3 regions of the Sphingomonas sp. CD22 genome follow, and region 1 is predicted to be linked to each of the others. Evidence: riboswitches for the same ligand, from Rfam matches in the RefSeq annotation. Region 1 holds a riboswitch; each other region holds the start of a gene.
The links. A riboswitch is a leader RNA that binds a small molecule or an ion and turns the genes downstream of it on or off. The one in region 1 is predicted to bind cobalamin.
Positions count from the first base shown of each region.

Region 2: it holds a riboswitch for cobalamin, as region 1 does, so the genes downstream of both, cobW (cobalamin biosynthesis protein CobW) here and SFC76_RS17435 (TonB-dependent receptor plug domain-containing protein) in region 1, are expected to answer to the same signal.
Region 3: it holds a riboswitch for cobalamin, as region 1 does, so the genes downstream of both, SFC76_RS19390 (TonB-dependent receptor) here and SFC76_RS17435 (TonB-dependent receptor plug domain-containing protein) in region 1, are expected to answer to the same signal.

Region 1 is NZ_JAYDYX010000010.1:102,309-105,578, forward strand. It holds gene SFC76_RS17435 (TonB-dependent receptor plug domain-containing protein) at 1-1,652, opposite strand, end outside; cobalamin riboswitch at 1,787-1,991, opposite strand; gene cobU (bifunctional adenosylcobinamide kinase/adenosylcobinamide-phosphate guanylyltransferase) at 2,020-2,544, shown strand; gene SFC76_RS17445 (response regulator transcription factor) at 2,596-3,270, opposite strand, start outside.
Region 2 is NZ_JAYDYX010000006.1:193,196-196,465, forward strand. It holds gene SFC76_RS13405 (hypothetical protein) at 1-171, opposite strand, end outside; gene SFC76_RS13410 (response regulator) at 353-724, shown strand; cobalamin riboswitch at 963-1,193, shown strand; gene cobW (cobalamin biosynthesis protein CobW) at 1,373-2,434, shown strand; gene cobN (cobaltochelatase subunit CobN) at 2,444-3,270, shown strand, end outside.
Region 3 is NZ_JAYDYX010000017.1:13,597-16,866, reverse strand. It holds gene SFC76_RS19400 (sensor histidine kinase) at 1-443, shown strand, start outside; gene SFC76_RS19395 (response regulator transcription factor) at 440-1,060, shown strand; cobalamin riboswitch at 1,226-1,467, shown strand; gene SFC76_RS19390 (TonB-dependent receptor) at 1,716-3,270, shown strand, end outside.

The DNA.
Region 1 (3,270 bases):
CTGTTGTCCGGCCGCCGCGCCAGGTCGCGGCCGGCATTGGCGGTGCCGGTCGAACGGTTCTTGGCATCCAGATAGGTGTAGGCGGCGCTGACCGTCAACGCCTCGACCGGGCGCAGCGTCAGCGCGAATTCCACGCCCTGCGCCCGCGCCCGCGCGACATTGTCATAGGTGCCGAACGGCCGGTCGGCGCAAATCCCCACGGCCGTGTCGCAGGACACGAAATTGATGAGGTCGAACGAGGTGCGGCGGAAATAGGTCGCGCTCGCCTCGAGCGCGCCGTCGAGCGCCTTCTGCGTCACGCCCGCATCCCAGCCGCGCGAGCGTTCGGGGCGCAGCGCGCCATTCCCATATTCGCTCTGCAACTGGTACAAGGACGGCGCCTTGAACCCTTCCGAATAGCTCGCGCGGATCGCGGTCGCGCCGTCGTTGGGCGTATAGACGCCGCTGCCCGACCAGGTCGTCGCGCCGCCGAAGCGATTGTGATCGTCGTGGCGCACGCCGCCGGTCGCGGTCAGCCCGGCGATTGGCGTCACCGCGAGCTGGCCATAGACGCTGAAGATCCGCGCCCGTCCCTGCGTCACCGGCCCGCCGTAGCTCGCCGTGGTGAAGCGCGACACCTCGCGTTCCGCGCCGAAGGTGGCGAACACCGCGGAACTGAGATCGGCGACACCCTGATATTCGATCCGGTCGTTGCGCCCCTTGCCGGCGAACGTCTCGGTCGGCGTGCCGTCGGGATCGTAATTGTGCCGGTCGGTGTCAGTATGCGCATAGCCGAAGCGGTTGCGCAATTTGCCGCCGAACAGCGCCGCGTTCAGGCCGGCATAGCCGGTCCATTGCTCGGTCTCGCCGTAATCGCGCGTGTCCTGCAACGGAAAGCCGCCGTCGAACTCGGCACGCCCGTTCGAATAGAAACCGCGCAGGTCGACCGACACGGTCGGCGCCAGCGCGATGCCGAGGCTGCCGTTGGCGGCATAGTTGCGATAGCCGTCGCGCTCCGTGCCGGGCGCATAGGCGGAGATGCCCTCGGTGGTGTAATAGCCGCCGCCCAGGCTCGCCGACACCGGCCCCATCTTGCCCGAGACGTTGGCGAAGCCCTGCCCGGTCTCGTGCCAGCCGCCCTCGACGCGCGCGTTGACCGCGACCTGTTCGGTCGGCTGGCGGGTGATGAGGTTGACGACGCCGCCGATCGCCTGACTGCCCCACAGCACCGATTGCGCGCCGCGCAGCACCTCGATCCGCGCGATATTGCCGATCAGCAGCCCGCCGAAGTCGAAGCCGCCGCCCGGCGACGAGGGATCGTTGAGCTTGATCCCGTCGATCAGCGCGACGGTCTGGTCGCTCTCCGCGCCGCGGATGTTGACCGAGGTCGCGGTGCCGACGCCGCCGTTGCGCGTCACGCTGACGCCGGGCGTTTGGCGCAGCAGGTCGGCGACGACGACCGCCTGCCGCTGGGTGATCGTCGCGGTGTCGAGGACGGTCACCGCCTGGCCGACGGTGGACGCGGGCCGCGCCTCGCGATTGGCGGTGACGAGGATGTCGCTGCCGGCGTCGGCGACCTGCTCCAGGCCACTGGTCGATTGCGCATTCTGGGCGAAGGCAGGTGTCGCGGCCGCGATGCACGGCAGCAGGATGAGACAGGCGTATTTCGTCACGATGGTTTCCCCCTCGTTGCAACAACGGGAGCACGCACCGCGGATTCGCCGGAACCTTTGGTCCGCCGCGCAACGCCCCCAACATCGTCGTCTCGCGAGGAAACCCTCGATCGCGCCGGCACACCCCGTCCGCACGAAGGACAACCGCGACGGGCAGGTCTCCTGGCTCGCGGGTCGTCGCCCTGCCCGGCCTTCCCGGATCGGGATGATCCAGTGGCGCGCGGAGGAGCAGGGCTCGCCGGTCACAGTTGCGGGGGCAGCCCCGGCTGGCGAGCCTCAGGCTCGCTTCCGGGTTCCCTTTTCATCCCATCTCTGGGAACCTGTCGCATCGGCGCCCCTAGAACCCCGCGGAGACGAAGGCAAGATGATCGCAGCCAAGACGCTGTTCCTGGGCGGTGCCCGCTCGGGCAAGAGCCGGCTGGCGCAGGCCGCCGCCGAGCGCTGCGCCGGCCCGCTCCATTATCTCGCCACGGCCGAGGCATGGGACGGCGAGATGACCGACCGCATCGCCCGCCACCGCGCCGACCGCGACGCGCGCTGGACGACCGTCGAATGCCCGCTCGCGCTGCCCGAGGCGATCGGCGGGATCGGGACGGGCGCGATCCTGATCGACTGTCTGACGCTCTGGCTGACCAACGTGATGCTCGGCGACCACGATGTCGCGGCGCGATCGGACGCCCTGCTCGCGGCGCTCGCCGCGACGCCGCTGCCGCTGTTCGTCGTCAGCAATGAGGTCGGCCTCGGCATCGTCCCCGACCATCCGCTCGGCCGCGCCTTCCGCGACGCCGCCGGCCGGCTCAACCAGCAGGTCGCGGCGGCGATGCGCGAGGTCTATTTCGTCGCCGCCGGCATGGTGCTGCCGTTGCAGCCGTTTCCGGGACGGGAGTCCTGACGGCCGCCCCCAATTCCTCCCCGGCACGGGGAGGAATGTACCGAAACGCCCTCACCCCACCAGCAGCCGATATCCCACGCCCAATTCGTTGGCGATCACGCTTCCCGTCGCGCTCGGCTCCTCCAGCTTCAGGCGCAGGTTGCGCACGACGATGCGCAGATATTCGACCCGCGGATCGTCGTCGCCGCCCCAGGCCGCCGCCAGGATGCGCTGGTGCGTCACCACCCGCCCGGGATGGCGCGCGAGCACCGCGAGCACGTCATGCTCCTTGCGCGTCAGGTGGAACGCCTCGCCGCCCCGCCGGACGATCCGCTGGTCGAGGTCGATCTCCAGCCCGTCGCGGCGGATCACGCTCGCCGCCGCCGCGTCGATGCCGCGGTGGCGCAGCGCCGCACGCAGCCGCGCGAGCAATTCCTCGCCGTCGAACGGCTTGGTGACGTAATCCTCCGCGCCGAGATCGAGCGCCGCCACTTTCTGGTCGGTCGCGTCGCGCGCCGAGACGACGAGGATCACCGCATCGCCCGCCCGGCGGATCAGCGGCACCAGTTCCAGCCCGTCGCGATCGGGCAGGCCGAGGTCGAGCAGCACCGCGTCGGGCGTCTCGGCGGCGACCGCCGCGAGCGCCTCGCGGCCGTTGATCGCTTCGACCACCGCATAGCCGGCGCGTTCCAGCGTGTTGCGCAACAGCCGGCGGATCGGCTGTTCGTCGTCCACCACCAATATCTT
Region 2 (3,270 bases), on a different contig from region 1:
GGTCGGCGTCACCGCGACCGAACCGACGTCTGCCTCGGCCTGTTCGGCGAGTTTCATCTGCTCATAGGCGATTTCGAGATCCGCGACACCCGAACCGGTCGGCTGGATCGGCAGATCGCCGAAGCCTTCGGCGGGGCTAGCGTGGTCGGCGGGATTGGTGGTCTCGGTCATCATTCTCTCCTTGTCAGCGGCGTCAACGCATCGTCGCGGGGACCGGACGCATGACGCCTTCCGTCAAGACAAAAATCACCTCGATCAGGAACTTAGATCAGGATGGCGCATTAGGGGCCGGTTCGGGAGAAAGCATCGCCACCTTTGGCCTGCCGGCGTCCGGGCACTGCCGGGAGCGGTCATGACCCATGTGCTGATCATCGAGGATTCCTATCTGTTCGGGCAGTTCGTCTCCGACGCCGCGCTGCTCGCGGGGGCCGACAGCACCGAGATCGCCGAGACGCAGGCGGCGGCGGAAGCGGCGGCGCAGCGCTGCACGCCGGGGATGATCATCGCCGACGTCAAGCTCGCGCACGGTTCGGGGGTGAGCGCGGTCGAGCGGATCGCCGAGGGCCGCCACATCCCGATCCTCTACGTCACCGGCTATCCCGAGCGCTGCGGCGAATGTCCGCCGGGATCAACGGTGATCGAAAAACCGGTGTCGCACGACACGCTGCAACGTTCGATCAGCCGCCTGATCGACGATCAGGCCGCGCTTCTCGCCGCGCACTGACGCGGTCGAGGTGGAGCCGCCACCACGGATGCGGCGACGGCTCCGACAGTCCTGGAGAACTGCACACGAAGGATCGGGAGAACCCTTCCTGCTGCGCACGGGCTCTAATGGTTAACGGCCGCAAGTCGACCGGAAACGGGCTATGTACGATACCGTACAGAGTGCCGGTCGCCCGCGCTCGCCTGCGCGATTGGCAAAGCCGGCGGTAGCGGCTAAGTCGATCGGCGGTGCCGGTTCCCGGTGCCATGATCGCGTCGGTGCCCTTCGCAAGGGGGCGTAAATGGGAATGCGGTGCGGGGCCTCGGCTCCAATGCCGCGGCTGTCCCTGCAACTGTAAGCGGCGAGTGACGGACACATGCCTTCCCCTTCGGGAAGGCGGCCACTGGCAAGGGTTCGCCCGATCCGGGAAGGCCGTGCCCCGAACCATGACCCGCGAGCCAGGAAACCTGCCGGCGATAAGGTCGCTCTTGCTTTGGCCCAGGGGATGGCCGGGGCACGGTGTTCCGTCTGAGCGACGAAGACCCATGCGGTTGGCCCGCATCGGTGCGTGGCGCGGGCGACATGCGAAGCGCCCGTCCGTCGCTCGCGCATCGGCGATATGTGGCCCCACCGTGCTTTCGTCGTCGCGGCGCTCGCGAAGGAACATCCGTGGCCGATCCCCTGCCCCATGCCGCCTCCCGGCTTACCAAGGTGCCCGTCACCATCGTCACCGGCTTCCTCGGCGCCGGCAAGACGACGCTGATCAGCCATCTGATCCGCAACGCCAATGGCCGCCGGCTCGCGGTGGTGGTCAACGAATTCGGCACTTTGGGCGTCGACGGCGACATCCTGAAGGGCTGCGCGATTCCCGACTGCCCGGCGGAGAATGTCGTCGAACTCGCCAACGGCTGCATCTGCTGCACCGTCGCCGACGATTTCATCCCGACGGTGGAGACGCTGCTCGCGCTCGATCCGCGCCCCGACCATATCCTGATCGAAACCTCCGGGCTTGCGCTGCCCAAGCCGCTGCTGAAGGCGTTCGACTGGCCGGCGATCCGCTCGCGCATCACCGTCGACGGCGTCATCGCGCTGGCGGATGCCGAGGCGGTCGCCGCCGGCCGTTTCGCCACCGATGTCGCCTCGCTCGACGCGCAGCGCGCCGCCGATCCGGGGATCGATCACGAGACGCCCCTGGCCGAGGTGTTCGAGGACCAGCTCGCCTGTGCCGACATGGTGCTGCTGACCAAGGCCGATCTCGCCGGGCCGGAGGGCGTCGCCGCCGCCCGCGCGGTGATCGCCGCCGAGGCGCCGCGGCCGGTGCCGGTGGTCGAGCTGGTCGACGGCGTGATCGATCCCGCGGTGATCCTCGGCCTCGACGCCGCCGCCGAGGACGACATCGCCGCCCGCCCGTCGCATCACGATGGCGAGGACGAGCATGAGCACGACGATTTCGACAGCCTCGTCCACGAGACCGGCGAGATCGACGACCCCGCGGTTTTGGTCGCAGCGATCGAACGGCTCGCGCGCGAGTCCGACGTGCTGCGCGTCAAGGGCTATGCGGCGGTGCGCGGCAAGCCGATGCGGCTGCTCGTCCAGGCGGTCGGCGCGCGGGTGCGGACGCAATACGACCGGCCGTGGCGGCCGGACGAGGCGCGCGCCACCCGGCTGGTCGTCATCGCCGAGCACGACCGCATCGATCCCGCGACGATCGGACCCGTGCTGAACGGCTGAGCACCCACGATGCACGTCGTCTTCCGCGAGAGCCACGGGCTGGAGGAGACCGCGACGCCGCGCGATCTCGGCCAGCGGCCGGCGGATCTCGTCGTCCTGTCCTTCTCCGACAGCGACCTCGGCGCGTTCGCCGCCGGCTGGCATGCCGCGCGCGGCGGCGTGCCGCTGCCGTCGCTGCGGCTCGCCAACCTCGCCGATCTCGCGCATCCCTTGTCGGTCGACACCTATGTCGAGCGCACGCTGGCGGGTGCGAAGGGGATATTGATCCGGCTGATCGGCGGCCGCTCCTATTGGTCCTACGGCCTGCAACAGGTCGAGGCGCTGGCGCGGACGCAGGGCATCGCGCTGGCGGTGCTCGCCGCCGACGGGCGCGAGGACGCCGCGCTGGCCGCCGCCTCGACCGTGCCGGGCTCGACGCTCGGCCGGCTCGCAGCCTTGTGCGACACCGGCGGCGCGGTCGCGGCACAGGCGGCCCTCGCGCAGCTCGCGCTCGCCGCGGGGCTGGCGGCGGGACCGGTGCGCGGGGTGCGCGCGGTTCCGCCGGTCGGCGGCTGGACCCCGGCGGACGGCGTCACCTGCCCCGCGGCGCTCGCGATGCGGCCGGCGGCGCGGCCGCGGGTGCTGCTCACCTTCTACCGCTCCTATCTGCTCGCCGCCGATCTCGATCCGGTCGCGGCGCTCGCCGGGGCGCTGACGGCGCGCGGCTTCGACGTCGTTCCGCTGTTCGCGCCGTCGCTCAAGGATGCGCACGCGCGCGGCTGGATCGCGCGCTGGGTCAGGGCGCTGGCCCCCGTCGCGATCCTCAACGCCACCGCCTTCTCGGCGCGCGACGATGC
Region 3 (3,270 bases), on a different contig from region 1:
CGCAAGCCGAGATGCGCGCCGTCGCCGAGGTTGCGCGCGCAGGCCTGGCTGAGGTCCGCGCCGCGCTGGCCGGGCAGAACGGCAGCTCGCTGATCTACGAAATCGCCGCCTCGCGCGAGGCGTTGGGGGCAGCAGGCATTGATGCGCACCTGACGGGGGGCGAAGCCGCAATCCCCGGCGATGCCGGCGCGGTGCTGGCAATGACGCTGCGCGAGGCGGTGACCAACGTGATCCGCCATGCCGAGGCCAGTGCCTGCGCGATCGAACTGGCGCTGGATGGGCGGCTTGCCCGCCTCGTCGTCACCGACGACGGGATCGGCCGCAGCTTCCGCGAAGGGCTTGGGCTCGCCGGCATGCGCCAGCGCCTGACCGCGGCCGGCGGCTCGCTCAGCATCGTGGCGGACGCGCCCGGGACGCGGCTGATCGCGACGGTGCCGGCGTGAGCCACGCCGGGAAGATCAGGATCGTCGTCGCCGAGGATCAGGCGCTGGTGCTGGGCGCGATCGCAGCGCTGCTGGACCTCGAACCCGACATGACGGTGGTGGGTCGAGCAGCCAACGGCGTCGCAGCGGTGGAATGCGTGCGGGCGCTGTCGCCCGACATCCTGCTCACCGACATCGAGATGCCGGAGATGACCGGCATCGACGCGGCCCGGCTGCTGTTCGAGGCGGGGGTAACGACGCGAACCGTTATTGTGACTACGTTCGCACGACCCGGCTACTTGGCGCGCGCCCGCGCGGCGGGGGTGCGCGGCTACCTTCTCAAGGACAGTCCGGTCGAGCAGCTCGCCGACGCGATCCGGGAGGTGGCGCGCGGCGGCATTGTAGTGCCGCCCGACCTTGCCGCAGCAGCCTGGGACAGTGGCGCCGATCCGCTGACCCAGCGCGAGCGCGACACCCTGCGGCTCGCCGACGAAGGGCTGTCGAACAAGGAGATCGCGATCCGGCTTTCCCTCTCGCCGGGAACGGTGCGCAACTACCTTTCGGAGGGTGCCGCGAAGCTCGGCGCGTCGAATAGGATCGAGGCAGGACGAATTGCACGGCTGAATGGTTGGCTTTGACGACCCAATTCCGGTCGTTCTCGACGCATCTTTCGCTTCCCAACTTCCGACATTCGTTAATGGGCACCGACACTCCGTTTGGACTTTTGCGATCGTCGCGTCGACCAATTGCCGGATCGTCTTCGTCAGGATACACCGTCCCCGCTGACCTGCTCCGCTGGAGACGGTCGGCGTGATCGCGTCGGTGCCCCGAGAGGGGCTTAATAGGGAACGCGGTGAGGGTGGTTCGCCACCTGAAGCCGAGGCTGTCCCTGCAACTGTAAGCGGCGAGCGCGATGCATATCGCTTTTTCCTTCACAGGGAGGGGCAGCCACTGGGCCGGACGTTACGTCATAAAGGCCTGGGAAGGCCGTGCATCGTGTGATGACCCGTGAGCCAGGAGACCTGCCGGCGTCTGGTCGCTCTTGCCTGGCCCAGGGGGTGGCCGCGGCACGGTACTCCGTCGAGCGACGACGTGTGCGGTGGGGACCGCACAGGCATGCGTGCCGGTCGCGATGGCGTCCGGCTGGCGCGGATGTCGGCCGTTCGCGGGAGGTCCCTGCCGGGTTCGCTCGACGCCCCGGGGATTACCGTAATGCCGTTCCTGTCTTCTCGCCTCGCGTTTGCGGGCGCTTTGCTGTCACCTGTTGTCGCAGCACCGCTCAATGCGCAGTCTTTGCCTGCCTCCGACAATGAGGACATTCTGGTCGTCGGCCAGCAGGCGCGCGACACGCTCACCACGCCGAACGCGACCGGCAGCCGCCTGGGCCTCACGCCGCTCGAGACGCCCGCGACGATCTCGGTCATCGATGGCACCACGATCCGCGCACGTGGAGACCTATCGGTGATCGACGCGACAAGCCGTGCGCCGGGCATCAGCAACGCCGGCAACCCCGGCAACGGTGGCACCGCGCTCGCCGCGCGGGGCTTCAGCGGTCAGGGATCCGTGCTCCAACTCATCGACGGCATCAGGCTGTTCCCGGCTGCCGGCACGATCACCTTTCCGACCGATCCGTGGATGGTCGAGCGGATCGACATCCTGAGCGGTCCGGCCTCGGTGCTTTACGGCCAAGGCGCGCTGGGCGGCGCGGTCAATGTCCTGATGCGCAAACCCGATACGCAGCGGACGCACGTGGAGAGCGAGATCGGCTATGGTTCGCAGGACAGCTTCCATGTCGCGGCGGGCGCAGGCGGGCCGATCACCGAGCGCATCTCCTATCGCATCGATGGCAGCTATCGCCGGTCCGACGGCTATGTCGATCGTGGCCAGTCGCGCAGCCATGCCGTCTCCGGGACGCTGCGCTGGGCACCGACCGACACGCTCGTCGTCACCGCGCGCGACGATTATGGCGACCAGAAGCCGATGCGCTATTTCGGTTCGCCGCTGATCGGCGGACGGCTCGACGACCGCATCCGGGAACGCAACTACAACACGCGCGACGGCTTCATCCGCTACCGCGACAACCGCACCAGCCTGCAGGTCGACTGGACGCCGAACGACATGGTCACCGTCAGCAACCAGGCCTATCGCCTCACTTCCAAACGCTCCTGGCTCAATCTCGAAACCTATTGCTGGATCGCCGCGGACGGCGTCTGTTCCAACGGCAGCGGCAACACCGGCACACCCGGTCTTATCCTGCGCACCGACATGACCGGCATCGTCCACGACCAGACGCAGTGGGGCGATCAGGGCAGCGTGACGCTCAAAACGGGCATCGCCGATGGCGTCAGCAACGACCTTGTGATGGGCTTCGACGTCAACCTCATCAAACTGACCTATTCGCACAATTTCGGGTCTGACCCGCAGGTCTCGGAGGTCGATCCCTTCGCGTTCGATCCCGGTCTGATCATCGACACACAGGGCATCGCACCGCGCTATCGCACGCGCACGACCGAATATGCGGTCTTTGCCGAGGACCGGCTGAAGCTCGGCACGCACGTCTCGATCGTCGGTGGCGTGCGCTACGAGCGTGACACGATCCGCCGCTGGTCGATCGACTATCCGGGCGGCGTCAGTACCGAGACCTTCGCGCTCGACAAGCGGCTGCACAATCTGACCTGGCGGGTGGGGAGCGTTTATCAGCCGATCCCGACGGTGTCGCTCTATGCGCAATATGCCACCGGCGTGGACCCGCTGGGGACGCTGACGACCTATTCGACCGGGCAGGTGCAGTTCAGCAACGCGGTGGGCGACCAGGTCGAGGTCGGCGCCAAGGCGGTGTTCCTCGACG